Regions from separate parts of the Halomonas sp. KM007 genome, predicted to be linked through region 1. Evidence: predicted binding sites of a transcription regulator. Region 1 holds the regulator's gene; each other region holds the start of a gene.
What was found. The regulator sigma-54, encoded in region 1, starts transcription at its own class of promoters, with help from an activator protein. The targets are predictions, from matches to a motif close to TGGCACNNNNNTTGCTNT.
Positions count from the first base shown of each region.

Region 2: the regulator sigma-54 is predicted to act here: its motif matches at 2,561-2,578, upstream of RVM27_RS09455 (P-II family nitrogen regulator).
Region 3: the regulator sigma-54 is predicted to act here: its motif matches at 2,156-2,173, upstream of RVM27_RS09805 (urease accessory protein UreD).
Region 4: the regulator sigma-54 is predicted to act here: its motif matches at 1,673-1,690, upstream of glnL (nitrogen regulation protein NR(II)).

Region 1 is NZ_CP136131.1:470,377-474,587, reverse strand. Features, by position in the region: gene rapZ (RapZ family nucleotide-binding protein) at 1-438, opposite strand, end outside; gene ptsN (PTS sugar transporter subunit IIA) at 508-975, opposite strand; gene hpf (ribosome hibernation-promoting factor, HPF/YfiA family) at 980-1,288, opposite strand; gene RVM27_RS02305 (RNA polymerase factor sigma-54) at 1,386-2,801, opposite strand; gene lptB (LPS export ABC transporter ATP-binding protein) at 2,907-3,653, opposite strand; gene lptA (lipopolysaccharide transport periplasmic protein LptA) at 3,677-4,183, opposite strand; gene lptC (LPS export ABC transporter periplasmic protein LptC) at 4,180-4,211, opposite strand, start outside.
Region 2 is NZ_CP136131.1:2,006,855-2,011,065, reverse strand. Features, by position in the region: gene RVM27_RS09470 (ferredoxin--NADP reductase) at 1-129, shown strand, start outside; gene glnK (P-II family nitrogen regulator) at 273-611, opposite strand; gene RVM27_RS09460 (ammonium transporter) at 837-2,084, opposite strand; gene RVM27_RS09455 (P-II family nitrogen regulator) at 2,146-2,484, opposite strand; gene RVM27_RS09450 (accessory factor UbiK family protein) at 2,836-3,177, shown strand; gene RVM27_RS09445 (ABC transporter substrate-binding protein) at 3,418-4,211, shown strand, end outside.
Region 3 is NZ_CP136131.1:2,078,221-2,082,431, forward strand. Features, by position in the region: gene RVM27_RS09785 (diguanylate cyclase) at 1-1,010, shown strand, start outside; gene RVM27_RS09790 (copper chaperone PCu(A)C) at 1,059-1,604, shown strand; gene RVM27_RS09795 (PepSY domain-containing protein) at 1,622-1,843, opposite strand; gene RVM27_RS09800 (PepSY domain-containing protein) at 1,818-2,069, opposite strand; gene RVM27_RS09805 (urease accessory protein UreD) at 2,215-3,099, shown strand; gene ureA (urease subunit gamma) at 3,133-3,435, shown strand; gene RVM27_RS09815 (urease subunit beta) at 3,474-3,782, shown strand; gene ureC (urease subunit alpha) at 3,945-4,211, shown strand, end outside.
Region 4 is NZ_CP136131.1:1,580,497-1,584,707, reverse strand. Features, by position in the region: gene glnA (glutamate--ammonia ligase) at 1-920, shown strand, start outside; gene RVM27_RS07345 (DUF4124 domain-containing protein) at 1,072-1,554, shown strand; gene glnL (nitrogen regulation protein NR(II)) at 1,741-2,802, shown strand; gene glnG (nitrogen regulation protein NR(I)) at 2,795-4,211, shown strand, end outside.

The DNA of each region.
Region 1 (4,211 bases):
GTGTACCGAAAGACGCGACGTGTCGATCAGCAGGTCAGCCAGGTCCCGAATCTCGAGCAGGGTTTCTTCTTCTTTGTTGATGGCCTCTTCCAGGGTCATGTCGCTATCCCGGGTCAGCGGGTGGCGCCGACGGGTGGCCGAGTAGCGCTCCAGCAGAATGCGCGCGTCCGTGGTCAGGTAGATGACCTGAAAACGGATCTGACGCTGGCGTAGTTCTTCCAGCAGAGCAGGCAACTGTTCCAGTGCAGTAGGCAAGTTGCGCGCATCGATGCTGACGGCCAAATGAGTACGTCCGCCCTGTTGACGCAGTTCATCGACCAGCGAGCCCAGCAGCATGGCAGGCAGGTTGTCGATGGCGTAATAGCCAAGATCTTCCAGCGCCTGTAGGGCGATGGACTTACCGGACCCTGAACGGCCGCTAATGATCACCAGCTGCATAGCGCATCTCTCTTGGCTTGAGAAGGAATAGAGGGTTACCGTCGGCCTTGCTGCCCGGCAAAGGCTGCGCTAGGCAGCCTGCTCGCGAATCTTGTCGGTCAACAGCGTCAGCAGTTCACGCTGGCTGCTGACATTGCGCAATTGCTGGCGTGTGGCTGCGTCGTTCATGATCGTGGCGACCTGACCCAATAGCGCCAAATGCGTATCATCGGCTTCTTCGGGTACCAGCAGCACGAACACCAGATCGACGGGGTCACCATCGATGGCATCGAAGTCGACGGGTTCGGCCAGCTTGAGAAACCCAGCAATCGGCGTGCTGCAGTGAGGACTGCGTGCGTGGGGAATGGCCACGCCATTGCCGATGCCGGTACTGCCCAGCCGTTCACGGCCAATCAATCGACTGAAGACTTCCTGGCTATCCAGGCTGGGCGTGTTTTGAGCGATAAAGGTGCTGAAAAACTCCAGCACCCTTTTTTTGCTGCCCCCGGGCACGTCGTACAGCACGCGCTCCGGGGGGAGAATGGTTTCCAACATCATCGGGTTAACGCACGCCAGCGCCTTGGGCGCGGGCTTGTGCTTTTTCCTTGTGTTTTACGAGCTGACGGTCGATTTTGTCCGCCAGGGCGTCAATGGCTGCGTACATGTCGTTGTCCAGCGCTTCGGCATGAAGGTCGGCTCCTGCTGCGTGCAGGGTGCAGGCGGCTTGCTGGCGCTCCTTTTCAACAGATAAGGTGACCTGGACGGTCGTGATGTTGTCGTAGTGACGTTCAACGCGTTCCAGCTTTTCGTTTACGTAGTCACGCAAGGCGTCAGTCAGTTCAACGTGATGACCAGTGATGTTTACTTGCATTGACGTGCTCCTTATCCATCGGACTGTACTTCGATTGTAACCCTTTTTGGGCCATTGCAAAGCCCTCGTCGAGAGTTTGTTGGGCGAGAGCGTTTAACTAGCGTAAACGACGGCGCTCACTCGACGAAGGTATACCCATCGACTCACGGTACTTGGCCACGGTGCGGCGGGCCACGGTGATGCCGCCCGCTTCCAGCAGGGTGACCAGACGGCTGTCGGAGAGTGGCTTGCCCGGAGGCTCGTCCTGAATCAGTTTCTTGATGCGTGCTCGAATGGCCGTGCTGGAATGGCTGTCGCCACCTTCCTGGCCGCTGACTTGGCTGGAGAAGAAGTACTTGAGCTCGAACACCCCGCGCGGGGTATGAATGTATTTCTGGGTAGTGACCCGCGAGATGGTCGACTCATGCATCTCCACCGCTTCGGCGATATCGGCCAGAATCAGCGGTTTCATGGCCTCTTCACCCTGCTCGAGGAAGCCTATCTGGCGGGCAATGATCTCGCGCCCCACGCGCAGCAGCGTGTCGTTGCGGCTCGACAGGCTCTTGATCAGCCAGCGAGCCTCCTGGAGGTGCTCTTTCAAAAACTGGTTGTCCTGGCTCTTGTCGGCGCGCTTGATCAGGCTGGCGTAGTCGGGCTGGATACGTAGCCGAGGCAGCGCTTCCGGGTTGAGTTCCAGATGCCAGCCCTCGTGATCGTGACGTACCACCAGGTCCGGCGTCACATAGCTGTCGTCGGTGACGCCGTAGGCGCTTCCGGGGCGAGGGTCAAGGCTGCGGATTAAACGAATGACATCGTCCAGCTGCTCGTCATCGAGGCTCAGGCGTCGTTTCAGCAGGCGCATGTCGTCCTTGCCCAGCGCTTCGAGAAACTGGCGTACCAGACGCTTGGCGGGCATCAACAGCGGAGTGTCTTCGGGTAGCGCGGCCAGCTGCAGCATCAGGCACTCGCGCAGGTCACGGGCGAACACGCCAGTAGGCTCGAACTGCTGCAGGCGCAGCAAGGTGTTTTCGACCTCGCGTTGGCTCAGGCCATCGTGGCCCTGCGCCTTGAGCCCCTCGCGGATGTCGTTGAGCGGCTGGGTCAGATAGCCGTTGGCATCCAGCGCATCGATGAGGCTCTCGGCAATGGCTTGCTCACGCGCAGAGAAGTCGGTCATGGCCAGTTGCCAGAGCAAGTGCCCGTGAAGGCTCTGCCCGGCCGCCTGGCGCTCGAAGTCCGGGCCTTCGCTACTGCCGCCCGCGCTGCCCATGTCCTGGTAGGTGTCGGACCAGTCGCTGTCCACGGAGAGCTCGTTGGGAATGCTGTCTGCCCACTCGGCTTCCTGAGGCTCGCTGACCGCCTGTTCGCCAAACTCATCCTCCTGTTCGAGCATGGGGTTGGCATCCAGCGCCTGCTGAATTTCTTGACGAAGGTCCAGCGTCGATAGCTGAAGCAGCGCAATGGCCTGCTGCAGCTGAGGTGTCATGGTCAGCTGTGTGCCGATGCGCAGTTGAAGAGAAGCTTTCATGACCATCTGAGAACCACTCGTTAATCAGAAAGCTCCACCCTAGAGCGACTCTCCGTTTGGTGCAAGTGCAATAAGCATGCCACTAAATAAAATGTCTTCGTGGGCCATTATTTAAAGGCGGAAGTCGGCGCCCAGGTAGACGTCGCGCACCTTCTGGTTATTGAGAATTTCCTGGGGGTTTCCACTGGCTATGATGTGTCCGTCGCCAACAATATAGGCAATATCGCAGATATCCAGGGTTTCACGCACGTTGTGGTCGGTAATCAGCACGCCAATATGGCGCTTCTTGAGCGCGCGTATGATCGACTTGATATCGCCCACGGAAATGGGGTCGACGCCAGCAAAAGGTTCGTCCAGTAGAATGAAGGCGGGCTCGGTGGCCAGCGAGCGGGCAATTTCCACCCGTCGCCGCTCGCCGCCCGACAGGCTCATGCCCAGGTTGTCGCGAATATGGGTGATGTGGAAGTCTTCCAGCAGGGATTCGAGCTTCGCTTCTCGGCTATTGCGGTCCAGCTCCCGGCGCGTTTCCAGAATGGCCATGATGTTGTCGGCCACCGACAGCTTGCGAAAGATCGATGCTTCCTGGGGCAGGTAGCCGATACCCGCCAGCGCGCGTTCATGCATGGGCGCCCGGGTCAGGTCGAGATCGTCGATGCCCACCTTGCCAGCATCGGATTTCACCAGGCCGACGATCATGTAGAACGAGGTGGTCTTGCCCGCGCCGTTAGGGCCCAGCAGGCCCACCACGCTGCCCTGGGCAATTTCCAGATTGATATCCTTGACCACGCGGCGGCGTTTGTAGCTCTTGGCCAGATGCTGTGCATGGAGTGTCTTGACCGCTGCGGTGTCGGGGGTCATCGCTGTCACGGGGCGTCCTCTCGCTATTGTTCGGGCTGCAGGGTCATGCGGATGCGCTGTGGCGAACTGCCGCTGACATCAGAGCGCGCTTGCACCACCCCGCGGTCGATGAAGTATTCGAGCCGTCCCCCCTGGAAACGATCCCCTTGCTGGGTCAGTTCGGCTTGGTCGATGAGCTCGACGCGGCGTTCGGACACGTGGTAGACGATGCGGCGCGCCCAGCCTTCCATGGGCGTCGTCTGGTCTTCCAGTTGATTGCGCAGGTAGGCACGCTCGCCCGTGGCGACGGCCCGGGAGAGTTCGCCGGCCTGGTTGCGGTGAATTTCGACACGCTCTCCCCGCAGCTGCATTTCACCCTGACGAATATCGACATTGCCAGAGTAAACCGCCGTGCCCGCGCGCTGGTCCAAGTCCAGGCGGTCGGCCTCTACTTCGATAGGGGCTTGTTGTTGAGCAGTAGCAGGCAGCGCGCCTACGACTACCATGGGAACGGCAAGGGCGAGCAGTGCCGTACGAAGCAGGGCGTTCATGGCGACTCCTGAGAAGAGTGGGGGGCGG
Region 2 (4,211 bases), 1.5 Mb from region 1:
ATGATCTGCGGTAGCCCCGCCATGCTGGACGACACCAGCGCGCTGCTGGATGAACTGGGGCTGAACATCTCCCCGCGCATGGGCGAACCAGGCGACTACGTCATCGAACGCGCCTTCGTAGAGAAGTAAGCCTCGTTCGAAGGGTGAAAGGTGAATAGAAAATCGTAGCCCGTGTCATCGTCGCCTTATGCATTAAGCCCCTGTGGATATTATCCACAGGGGCTTTGTCGATTCAGCGCGACTCACTGTTCACGCCTTACCATTCACCGTGGTTAGACAGCGTCTTTGCCGGTTTCGCCGGTACGGATACGAATGACCTGCTCCAACGGCATCACGAAGATTTTGCCATCGCCGATCTTGCCCGTATTGGCCACTTGGGTGATCGCATCGATGACCTGCTCGGCCATATCGTCGTCCACGGCCACTTCCAGCTTCACCTTGGGCAGGAAATCCACCACGTATTCCGCCCCACGATACAGCTCTGTGTGGCCTTTCTGGCGACCAAAGCCTTTCACTTCCGTCACCGTAATACCCTGCACGCCGATATCGGAAAGCGACTCGCGTACGTCATCAAGCTTGAACGGCTTGATAATGGCTGAGATTAATTTCATGACCACATCCTCTGGTTATGCAACGGTTGTCTTGACCGGAAACACGGCGGCGCGATGTCGATGTCCCTCACGCCCATTGCACCTAGCATACACCCGCCAGCCCAGAGAATAAAAAGCCCTTGTGCCTGGCACGTACATGCGGGCAAGCCTGACCCGTTCCCTACGGCAAAAGGCCTCCCACGAGGGAGGCCTTGAGTAGCAGTGCCGCTTGCTATGGCACGGCGCTTATTTCTTGACGCCAAACTCGGGGTAGGCTTCCAGGCCACACTCTGCGATATCGACGCCTTCGTACTCTTCTTCTTCGCTGACACGGATACCCATGACCGCTTTCAGCACCAGCCATACCACCAGGCTCGCCAGGAACACCCAGCCGAAGATGCCCACGATACCGATCAGCTGTGCACCGAAGGACGCATCGCCATTGTTCAGCGGCACGGCCAGCACACCCCAGATACCCACGACACCGTGAACCGAGATAGCACCCACAGGGTCATCCAGCTTCAGCTTGTCCAGCGTGACGATGGCAGCGACCACGATCAGGCCACCGATGGCACCAATCAAGGCGGCACCCAGCGCAGAAGGCGACAGCGGGTCGGCGGTAATGGCGACCAGGCCTGCCAGCGCACCGTTCAGCGCCATGGTCAGGTCCGCCTTGCGGAACCACAGTTTGGCCAGCACCAGGGCTGCAATCACGCCACCCGCGGCCGCCGCATTGGTATTCACGAACACTTGAGCAACGTTGTTGGCCGACACGGCATCCGACAGTTTCAGCTCGGAACCACCGTTGAAACCGAACCAGCCCATCCACAGGATGAAGGTACCCAGCGTGGCCAGCGGCATGTTGGCGCCCGGAATCGCGTGGATAGAACCGTCCTTGCCATACTTGCCCTTACGGGGGCCCAGTACCAGCACACCCGCCAACGCTGCTGCTGCACCCGCCATGTGGACGATACCCGAGCCCGCATAGTCAGAGTAGCCCACGCCATCCAGCCAGCCACCGCCCCAGGTCCAGTAGCCAGACACCGGGTAGATGAAGGCGGTCATGACCACCGCGAAGGCCAGGAAGGCCCACAGCTTCATACGCTCGGCCACGGCACCCGACACGATCGACATCGCCGTTGCGACGAACACGACCTGGAAGAAGAAGTCCGAACGCATGGAGTAGTAAGGCGCATCCTCACCACCGGCCAGCACCGCATCGACGCTGTTCTCGGTACCGATCAGGAACCCGAGGCTAGGCAGGAAACCGCCTTCGCCGCTGGAGTACATGATGTAGTAGCCCACCAGCAGGTACATGGTGCAGGCAATGGCAAACAGCGCAATGTTCTTGGTCAGAATTTCAGCGGTGTTCTTGGAACGTACCATACCGGCCTCGAGCATCGAGAAGCCGGCGGCCATCCACATGACCAGTACGCCGCAAATCAGGAAGTAAAACGTATCGAGCGCATAGCTCAATTCTGTAAGCTCGTTCATCAGGTGTTCCCCGTGATCCAAGAGAAGTTATACGTAGTGGGTCGTCGTTGTGTGGGCAGGCCTATACCGCGTCGGCGCCGCGCTCTCCGGTACGAATACGAATGACATCTTCCAGCGGCGTCACGAACACTTTGCCGTCACCGATCTTGCCGCTGTTGGCAGCGCTGCAGATGGCATCCAGCACGCTCTCCAGACGCGCATCGTCCACGGCCACTTCCACTTTCACCTTGGGCAGAAAGTCCACTACGTACTCGGCACCGCGATACAGCTCGGTGTGGCCTTTCTGGCGACCAAATCCCTTGACCTCAGTAACCGTAATCCCCTGCACGCCGTTGTCGGCGAGTGCTTCACGAACGTCGTCAAGCTTGAAAGGCTTGATGATAGCGGTGATGAGTTTCATCCCGGATCTCCCCTGCTGGTTCAGTCCCACTCGGTGGAGAGCGGCGTGGCCGCCCGAATTTAGTGCTTGCCCTACTAATGCTCATACCGTGCCATTGGTTTTTTTCTTATTTAAATTCATGCCCTTAAACATTAAAAAAACACGTTTCACGGGCATCAGCAGAGCGACTACCCACCTCCTTTCACCCGTCACTGCACTAAAAAAGTACATCACCAAAAGCTCAATGCTTCTTTTTGACGCACGAGCGCATTGAAGGAGAAAACGCACGCGGGGCATGCGGATTGCCAAAGGGTTGCGTATCCTTACAGGTAAGCTATCCACATTTATGCGCCACCGTTTAAGGAGAGAGCCATGACGCCCCAGGATCGCATCAGCCGTTTAGCCCAGCAGATAGGCGACCGTTTACAGAACGCTTCCCAGGCCCCGGAAGACATTCAGAAAGGCGTGCAGCAAGTGGTGCGGGGAGCCTTCGACCGCCTGGAGCTGGTATCACGGGAAGACTTTGATATCTTGATGGATGTACTGCAGCGCACGCGCGCGCGCGTCGAGGCGCTGGAGCGTCAGGTAGCCAGCCTGGAAGCCTCGGTGGAAGCAGCCAGCGCCGCACAGGCCACGCCCATGGAAGCCGAAGTACCACCAGCCCCCGCAGAGCCTGCCGAGCAAGGCAAGCCCACCCCCGGCAACCCAAGCTGAGGCAACGCTGGGTGGCCTTGGATAGGCACCCAGCGCGCTTATCCGCCTGACCCCTTACGGCTCACTTTGTGACGCATCAAACCCGCGAAGGCATGGCGAAAGCCACCTCATGCACCATGTTGGAGCAGTTACGCCCCTGGGGCGTCTCGCGCTGACGACTTGTGCGACCTCCGCTGTTTCCATTTGCAATTGATAAACAGAATCGTTTAAATAAAGCGCTTATTGTCAGGTGCCCACTTCATGCGCTGCATCCCCCGACTCCCGACCCTGGCCCGCAGCTGCTTGCTCGCGGCAGCCCTGCTGTTCAGCACCGCCAGCCACGCCCAGTGGGCCACCATCGACTGGACCATCGCCGAAACGCTGCTGGCGATTGGCGCTCCGGTCAGCGGTATCGCGCAACAGCCGGGATATCACGATTGGGTAGGCGAGCCGCGTATCCCGGAGCACGTCAGCGACCTTGGCCTACGCACCCAGCCCAACTTCGAGCAGTTGGCCCAATCGCCCCCTGAGCAAACCCTGCTCTCGCCCATGTTTACCGGGCTGATTCCTCGGTTGGAGCGCATCGCGCCGGTGGGCACTTTCGCCCTTTACTCGCCAGGCACCGATACGTGGCAGGAAATGCAGACCCTCACCCGCCAGTTGGGCGAGTTGACCGGACGCAACGCAGAAGCCGACGCGCTGATCGAGAACGCCCAGCAGCTGATGCGCGAGCTGCGCTACCCGCCCGGCAACGCATCTCCATTGCTGATGGTGCAGTTCATGGATGCTCGGCATGTGCGGGTATTTGGCGAGAACAGCCTCTACAACGCCGTATTGGAACAGCTGGCGCTGCCCAACGCCTGGGATGAGCCCACCAACGCCTGGGGCTTCGCCTTGGTCGGTATCGAAGCGCTGGCACGCTACCCCGACGCCACCCTGGTCATCGTTGACCCGCTCCCCGCAGGGGTGGAAGCGCAGTTGGAAAAGAGCGGCCTGTGGCAGCAATTGCCGAGCGTTCAACATGGCCATCTGCTGCGCCTGCCGCCAGTCTGGAG
Region 3 (4,211 bases), 1.6 Mb from region 1:
AGCACATTAACAGCACCTTTAGCGCTGAACTCTCTTCCGGTGATGCAGCGGTGTATGTGTCTGATCATATTGATATGGCCATGGAAATAATGAGCCATGCCTATTCAGTGGCGAATAATCGTAATACCCGTATGGAAGAAGCCTATAAGCTGTTCTCTTTGACCCAGAGCATCGGCGATGAGCGCGAGCGGCAGCGCTCGGCACTGCTCGATTGGGAGAACGCGCTCATGTTTGCCGTGGCTGCGCAGCAGGCAACGACGGCTTTACCCCGATTAGCCAGCTCCGAGTTTGGGCTTTGGTATCACCACAAGGCGTGTCACGCCTTTGAGGGCGCGCCGGAAATTACCACTATTTCACAGCATGTTCGTCGCGTGGACGAGGAGTGGCTCGCCCAGCTAGGCGACTCAGACAGCCAGCGTCGCCTGACTGCGTTGAGCAGCATTCGCGATGCGGCTCGCACGATCTTGATGCTGTTGGATGACGTTCTGGATCGCGCCTCGGGGCTCGAAGCAGGCCGCGATAGCCTGACGCGTCTGCTCAATCGCAAGTTCCTCTCGGTGGTGCTGAACCGTGAAATAGAGATCGCGCGCCACTCGGAAAAGTGTTTTGCGCTGCTCATGGTGGATGTTGATCACTTCAAATCAATTAATGATACCCATGGTCATGATGCTGGCGATAACGTACTGCGGCAGGTAGCCAGTATCCTTGACCGCTCGACCCGAGGCGGCGACTACGTGTTTCGCATGGGCGGTGAAGAGTTTCTGATTGTGCTGGTGGATACGGATCAAGACGGCAGTCGACTGTTTGCCGAACGGCTGCGCCACGCGGTGGCCAAAGAGCCGATGTTAGCCGCTGCCGATACGCTACTGAACGTCACGGTGAGCGTCGGGGTTACGCTTCATGATGGCCACCCAGACTACCAACGCTCGATGCAGCGCGCCGACCAAGCGCTGTACCAAGCGAAGCGCAGCGGGCGTGACCGGGTGGTGGTTGCCGCTGCCACTGAGTAATATCGCGGTAAGCGCTAGGTTTTGGCGATGTTACCCACGGAGAACACTATGTTGATGCGCCGTTTTATGCTGTTAACCGCACTGCTGTTCATGAGCACGCCGCTGATGGCGGCTCATCATGGCAGCGACCATTCGGATGCCATGGAGGGCCACTCCTCTATTGAAGTGGCGCAACCCTGGACCCGTGCAACGCCGCCGGGGGCCGGGGCGGGCGGTGGCTTTGTCACTCTCACCAATCACGGCGATGGCGATGACATGCTGCTGGGGGCGACCAGCCCGATCACCGAGCGTGTCGAGATCCATATTATGGAGATGGACGGCGATGTAATGCGCATGGTACCCCTGCCCGGTGGCATCGAGCTACCGGCGGGCGAGAGCGTGACGCTAGCGCCGGGCGGTTTACACTTGATGTTGATGGAACTGGGCTCACCCATCGTGGAGGGTGCGCCCGTCCCTGTGACGCTGGAGTTCCAGCACGCCGAGCCGATGAAGATCGAGCTTCAGGTGCTACCAGTGGGTGCCTCTCCGGAAGGGAGCCACCATGAAGGTAGTCACCCTAAAGGTGCCCATGATCATGGGCACGCGACGCACTAAGTCGGCCTACCGCCCTGTTAGCCTTGGCGAGCGGGGCGACGCTTCCACCACATCACGCCTGCGGCCACGCACATCACGATGATGGCGATGCATACCGCCAGCAGGAAGAGCTGATTGATAAGCCCAAACTCCTGCCCCAAGTGAACGTTAATCCCAAATTCCAGCCAGCGGCCTAGCGGGCCATAGTCGGCGTAGCTCATATCGAGCAGCGGCTCACCACGCCGCCCCTGCCGTTTCACGGCCACCAGAGATAAATGCCGGTGGCACTAACAAAATCGACCAGCCCGCGGCAATCTCAATCAGCTTGCGCGGGGTTTGCCCGAAAAACTTGAAGCTATGCAGGTAGCGAACGGTCCTCATCACCGTTCCCCGGCCATCCAGATAACCAAGCACCTCAGCCGTATAGGGATTGACGTACACCGCCAGCCGTTCGCCGGTTAGGTGCAATGTGATGGCTATATGCACATATTTGGTGCACTGCAGGGCTGAGCAAGAGGGTTGAGGCTCAAAAAAAGGTCTTTATGACGGTAAAAAAGCGCTTTTCACCATTTTGGCGCATTCTTTGCATTTATAAGGCAATGATTTATCCACAAGGAAGCGACAGCGCCCCATGATGTTGAGCGAACTTGCCCCACCCGCTGCTGGTTCCGGCCACCGCTTTGACGCCGAGCGCCGCTGGGCCGCCTCGCTGGCCCTGCGTTTTGCCAACCGCGATGGCGTGACCCGATTAGTGCAAGCGCGCCACCAAGGTCCGTTACGGGTACAGCGCCCCTTCTACCCAGAAGGCAGCCAGGAAGCGTGCCACGTTTACGTATTGCACCCGCCCGGCGGACTGGTGAGCGGTGATGCGCTGACCATCCGTGGTCATATCGAGCGCGAAGCCCATGCGCTGCTCACCACCCCCGCTGCCAATAAGCTCTACAAAGCCGACAGCCAAGGCGTGGCCTGGACACAGCACACCGAGCTGACGGTAGAAGAGGGCGGCACCTTAGAGTGGCTGCCCCAGGAAACCATCGCGTTTAACGGCTCAAAGGGCACTCAACGCACCCATATTGCGCTGCAGGGTAATGCCCGCTGCCTAGGCTGGGAAGTGATGGCGCTCGGACGCCCGGCCAGCGATCTGCCCTATGTCTCTGGGCGTATTGAACAGCACTTTCGCTTAACCCTGGATGGCAAGCCGCTGTGGCTTGAACGCCAGCCGCTGGACCCCGCGCACCCGCGCTTCGTGGGCCGCTGGGGGCAGGGCGGCGCGACGGTGCAGGCCACGTTGTGGGCCGTGGGGCTCGATGATGCCCCGGCGGCCATCGAAGCACTGCGCGAGGCGCTGCCGGATAACCTCCGCTGGGCAGTGACGGAACGCCATGGCGTACTGCTGATGCGCTATTTAGGTGCATCCCGAAACGAAGCCTGGGCCCTGTGTGAACACGCCTGGCAGCTATTACGCCCGCGCTGGATCGAACGCGAAGCGCATACGCCGCGCATTTGGCTAACCTGATTGGCAACACGCTGATAACGCTGGAGACACTCCATGGAACTGACCCCACGAGACAAAGACAAGCTGATGCTGTTTACCGCCGCCCAGCTTGCCGAGCGCCGCAAAGCGCGTGGTTTAAAACTGAACTACCCCGAAGCGGTAGCGCTGATCAGCTTTGAGATTATGGAAGGCGCGCGAGATGGCCGCAGCGTGGCGGATTTAATGAGCTACGGCCGCGAAATCCTCACCCGAGACGACGTGATGGAAGGCGTGGCGGAGATGGTCGATGAAGTACAGGTGGAAGCCACCTTCCCCGACGGCACCAAGCTGGTCACCGTCCACACGCCGATTAACTAACCGTCCCCTGCTAGGAGAGCGCCATGATGTCCGGCCCAATGATTCCAGGACAGTATCAGTTACAAGAGGGTGATATCGAGCTGTGCGCGGGTCGCGAGCGTATCAGCGTGGAGGTGGCCAACACCGGCGACCGGCCCATTCAGCTTGGCTCCCACTACCACTTTGCTGAAGCCAACCCCGCGCTGGTGTTTGACCGCGATAAAACCCGTGGCTACCGGCTGGACGTCGCCGCCGGCACCGCCATCCGCTTCGAACCCGGCCAAACCCGCGAAGTCACGCTGATTCCGTTCGTCGGCAAGCGGGAAATCTACGGCTTCCGTGGCGATGTGATGGGGTCGCTGGATTAGCCAACGGCTTAATAAAGAACAACCGACGGTAGGGCGGGCATCGGCTGGGTGACTGTCTGCGCCATGGATGGCGCAGTCAAGCGTACAGGGATGTATCCACAGCGTGTCACACAGACGATGGTCGCCCAGCACTGGACTCAACGCTTGAGGCAGAGGCAACACATGAAATCGGTAAACAAGATCAGTCGGCGCGCCTACGCCGATATGTACGGCCCCACGGTAGGCGACCGCGTGCGCCTGGGCGACACAGAGCTATGGATTCAAGTCGAAAAAGACGCCACCCACTACGGTGAAGAAGTGAAGTTCGGCGGCGGCAAGGTGATCCGCGATGGCATGGGCCAAAGCCAGCGCCAGGATGCCTCGGTGATGGACACCGTGATCACCAACGCGCTGATTCTCGACTGGTGGGGCATCGTCAAAGCCGATGTG
Region 4 (4,211 bases), 1.1 Mb from region 1:
AGGTCGAGACTGGCAACCTGGGTCACCGTCCGCGCCTCAAGGGTGGCTACTTCCCGGTGCCGCCGGTCGACAGCTTCCACGATATCCGTGGTGCCATGTGTAATACCCTGGAAGCGATTGGCCAGACCGTCGAAGTACACCACCACGAAGTGGCCAACGCCGGTCAGAACGAAATCGGCGTGAAGTTCAACACGCTGGTGAAGAAGGCCGACGAAGTTCAGGAAATGAAGTACGTGATCCACAACGTGGCGCACGCTTACGGCAAGACCGCTACCTTCATGCCGAAGCCGCTGGTAGGCGACAACGGTTCTGGTATGCACGTACACCAGTCGTTCTGGAAAGATGGTCAGAACCAGTTCGCGGGCGATGAGTACGCTGGCCTGTCTGAAATGGCGCTGTACTACATCGGCGGTATCATCAAGCACGCTCGTGCTCTGAACGCCTTCACCAACGCTTCTACCAACTCGTACAAGCGTCTGGTACCGGGCTTCGAAGCGCCGGTCATGCTGGCCTACAGTGCTCGTAACCGCTCTGCGTCTATCCGTATTCCTTACACTGCCAGCCCGAAAGGCAAGCGTGTAGAGACTCGCTTCCCTGACCCGACTGCCAACCCCTACCTGGCGTTCGCAGCGATGCTGATGGCGGGTATCGACGGTATCAAGAACAAGATCCACCCTGGCGATGCCATGGACAAGAACCTGTACGACCTGCCGCCAGAAGAAGGCAAGTCCGTACCGACAGTGGCCAACAGCCTGGATCAAGCACTGGAAGCACTCGATGCTGACCGTGCGTTCCTGACCGAAGGTGGCGTGTTCACCGACGATATGATCGATGCCTACATCGAACTGAAGATGGAAGACGTCGAGCGTATCCGCATGACGACTCACCCGATCGAGTTCGACATGTACTACAGCTGCTAAGCTGATGGCATGACTGCTAAGATCACCCTTGCGGTGTGACGAGCCAAAACCCCGCTTCGGCGGGGTTTTTTATGGGCAGAATAGGTGAGGAGACAGCGTGGTGAGCAAGCGGCGTGTTGCATGGTCAGCCATATTATCCACAGGAGTTTTCGTGGCTGCCTGCCTGTGGGTAAGCGCTGCCCAGGCGCAAACGGTGTACCGCATCGTCGATGCCCAGGGCAACGTCACGTTTACTGATAACCCCGAGCGCGGAGGCGAAGTGCTGCGGCTGGCGCCCTTGCCCAGCTTGCCTGCCGCGACCCGCCCAGCCGCGCCTTCGGCGGCACGGCCTTTGGGGCGTCCGGGCCAGCCGTTCATGCCTTATGACCGGTTCGTCATTGTTGCCCCCGCGCCAGGGGCGTCGCTGCGCGGTGGCATGACACCCGTGGAGGTCAGCGTTTCCCCTGCGCTGCGCGAGGACCACCAGATCCAGCTGCTCGTCAACGGCGAGCTTAGCCAATCTCCTCTGCACAGCGATGCTTTTTGGCTGGCAGGCCTGCCTCCAGGGCAACATCGTTTGCAGGCAGAGCTGCTGGACAGCCAGGGGCGTATTCAACATCGCACCGATCAGGTGACGATTTTTATCGCCGATTAATGCAATGCACTATAATGGTGCATTAGGTTGGCTAACTCTCCCTGCCCGTGCGCTATAAATGCCCGAGCGGCACCGGCTGGCTGCCCCCAAGCCGTGCATGGCGTCGTTTTGGGTAACTTGGCGCGCTTTTTGCACTTCCTCAGCTAAATCTCTAACGCAACGGTTAGCGACGCTTCAGGACACGCCATGTATCAGCGCTTATTGGAACACCTCACCACGGCGGTACTGCTGCTGGACGGCGAACTTCGGGTTCGCTGGATGAATCCGGCCGCCGAGGCGCTGTTGGCGGTGAGCTTCAGCCGCGTACAAGGCATCAGTCTGGATACCTTGCTGGGCGGCGATGAGAGTATCGATGACGTGCTGGCCAAGGCACGCGATGCGTTTCACCCTTACACCCAACGCGAAGCGCGTATTACGCCGCTCAACAGTGAACCCTTGACGGTGGATTACACCGTGACGCCGCTGTCTGCCGAAGAGCTGCTGTTGGAGGTGGAGCCCCGTGATCGGCTGATGCAGATTTCCCGAGAAGAAGCGCTGACCACCCGCCAGGAAACCATCAAGGTACTGGCCCGCGGGCTGGCCCATGAGGTGAAAAACCCCTTGGGCGGTATCCGCGGTGCGGCGCAGCTGCTGGAGCGCGACCTGGACGACCCGGCCTTGCGGGAGTTTACCCACATCATCGTCGAGGAAGTGGATCGTCTGCGCGATCTGGTGGACTCCATGCTGGGCCCCAATCGCATCATCAAGCATGAGCCGGTGAACATTCACAAAGTGCTGGAACGCGTGCGTGCGCTATTGCTGGCCGAGCACCCGCAGGTCACCGTTCATCGCGATTACGACCCCAGCTTGCCCGACCTCTCTGGCGACGAGTCGCAGATGATTCAGGCGGTCTTGAACGTGGCCCGCAACGCGGTACAGGCCATGAGCGAAGCCGACACGCCGTCCCCCACGCTGACCCTGCGCACCCGTGCCCGCCGCCAGTTCACCCTGGGGGCCGAGCGCCATCGGCTGGTCAGCGAGGTGGGTGTCATCGATAACGGCCCCGGCATTCCCGATGCGCTTCGCGAAACGCTCTTCTACCCCATGGTGTCAGGTCGCGCGGAAGGCAGCGGCCTGGGACTGTCGATTGCTCAGTCAATTTTGCACCAACATCAAGGATTGATCGAATGCGATTCTCGACCCGGACACACCGAATTTCGTTTACTGATTCCATTGGTTATTAATTTACCGGAGATGCGTCATGACTGAGGCGACACGTACCGATGTTGCACGGGTGGTTATCGTCGATGATGACCGCGCTATCCGCTGGGTACTGGAACGCGCGCTGGCGCAACCCGACCTGGATGTAGAGTGTATCGAGCGGGCGGATACGGCGCTGGCTCGGCTGCTGGAAAACCCGCCGGACGTGCTGGTCACCGATATTCGCATGCCAGGCATCGACGGTCTGGACTTGATGTCCCGCGTGCGTGCCGCCCATCCTGATTTACCCGTCATTGTCATGACCGCCCACTCGGATCTGGATAGCGCGGTGGCTTCTTACCAAGGGGGCGCTTTCGAGTACCTGCCCAAGCCCTTTGATGTCGACGAAGCGCTGGCGCTGGTGCGGCGCGCGGTGGCTCATGCCCGCGAGCGGCAGCGGCCGGTCAGCGTACCGGAAGGGCTGAGCGCCGAGATCATCGGCGAAGCGCCTGCCATGCAGGAGGTGTTTCGCGCCATCGGCCGCTTGTCGCACTCTCATATCACGGTCTTGATCAATGGGGAGTCGGGCACCGGTAAAGAGCGGGTGGCCCAGGCGCTGCATCAGCACAGCCCGCGCTCCGGCAAGCCGTTCATTGCCCTCAATATGGCGGCAATTCCTCGTGACCTGATCGAGTCGGAACTGTTTGGCCATGAGAAAGGCGCCTTTACCGGTGCCGCCCAGCAGCGCCAGGGGCGTTTCGAGCAGGCCAACGGCGGTACGCTGTTTCTGGATGAAATTGGCGACATGCCCGCCGAGACGCAAACGCGCCTGCTGCGGGTGCTGGCTGATGGCGAGTTTTACCGGGTCGGCGGCCATACGCCGGTCAAGGTGGATGTGCGCATCATTGCCGCTACCCACCAGAACCTGGAATCTCTGGTGGATGAAGGGCGTTTTCGTGAGGATCTGTTCCACCGTCTGAACGTGATTCGGGTGCACCTGCCGCGCCTGGCCGAGCGCCGTGAAGACATCCCCCGCTTGACGCGTCACTTTTTGGCGGAGGCGGCCAAGGAGCTATCCACCGATATCAAGGTGCTGACGCCCGAGGCAGAAGCTCACCTGACGCGGCTGCCGTGGCCGGGTAACGTTCGTCAGCTGGAAAATATCTGCCGTTGGCTCACCGTGATGGCATCAGGGAGGGAGATCTTGATCGAGGACCTGCCTCCCGAGCTGCGCTCGGTCAGCGCGCCGGAAGGAGGTGCTTACGGTGATTGGCGTTCGGCCTTCCGGGATTGGGCCGACCACGCCCTGGCCGAAGGGCATACGCACCTGCTGGAAGAAGCGGTGCCGGATTTCGAGCGCATCCTGATCGAAACCGCCCTGAAGCATACCGGGGGGCGCAAGGGGGAAGCGGCCGAGCTGCTGGGCTGGGGGCGCAATACCCTGACGCGCAAGCTCAAGACGCTGCTGCCTGCGCTTG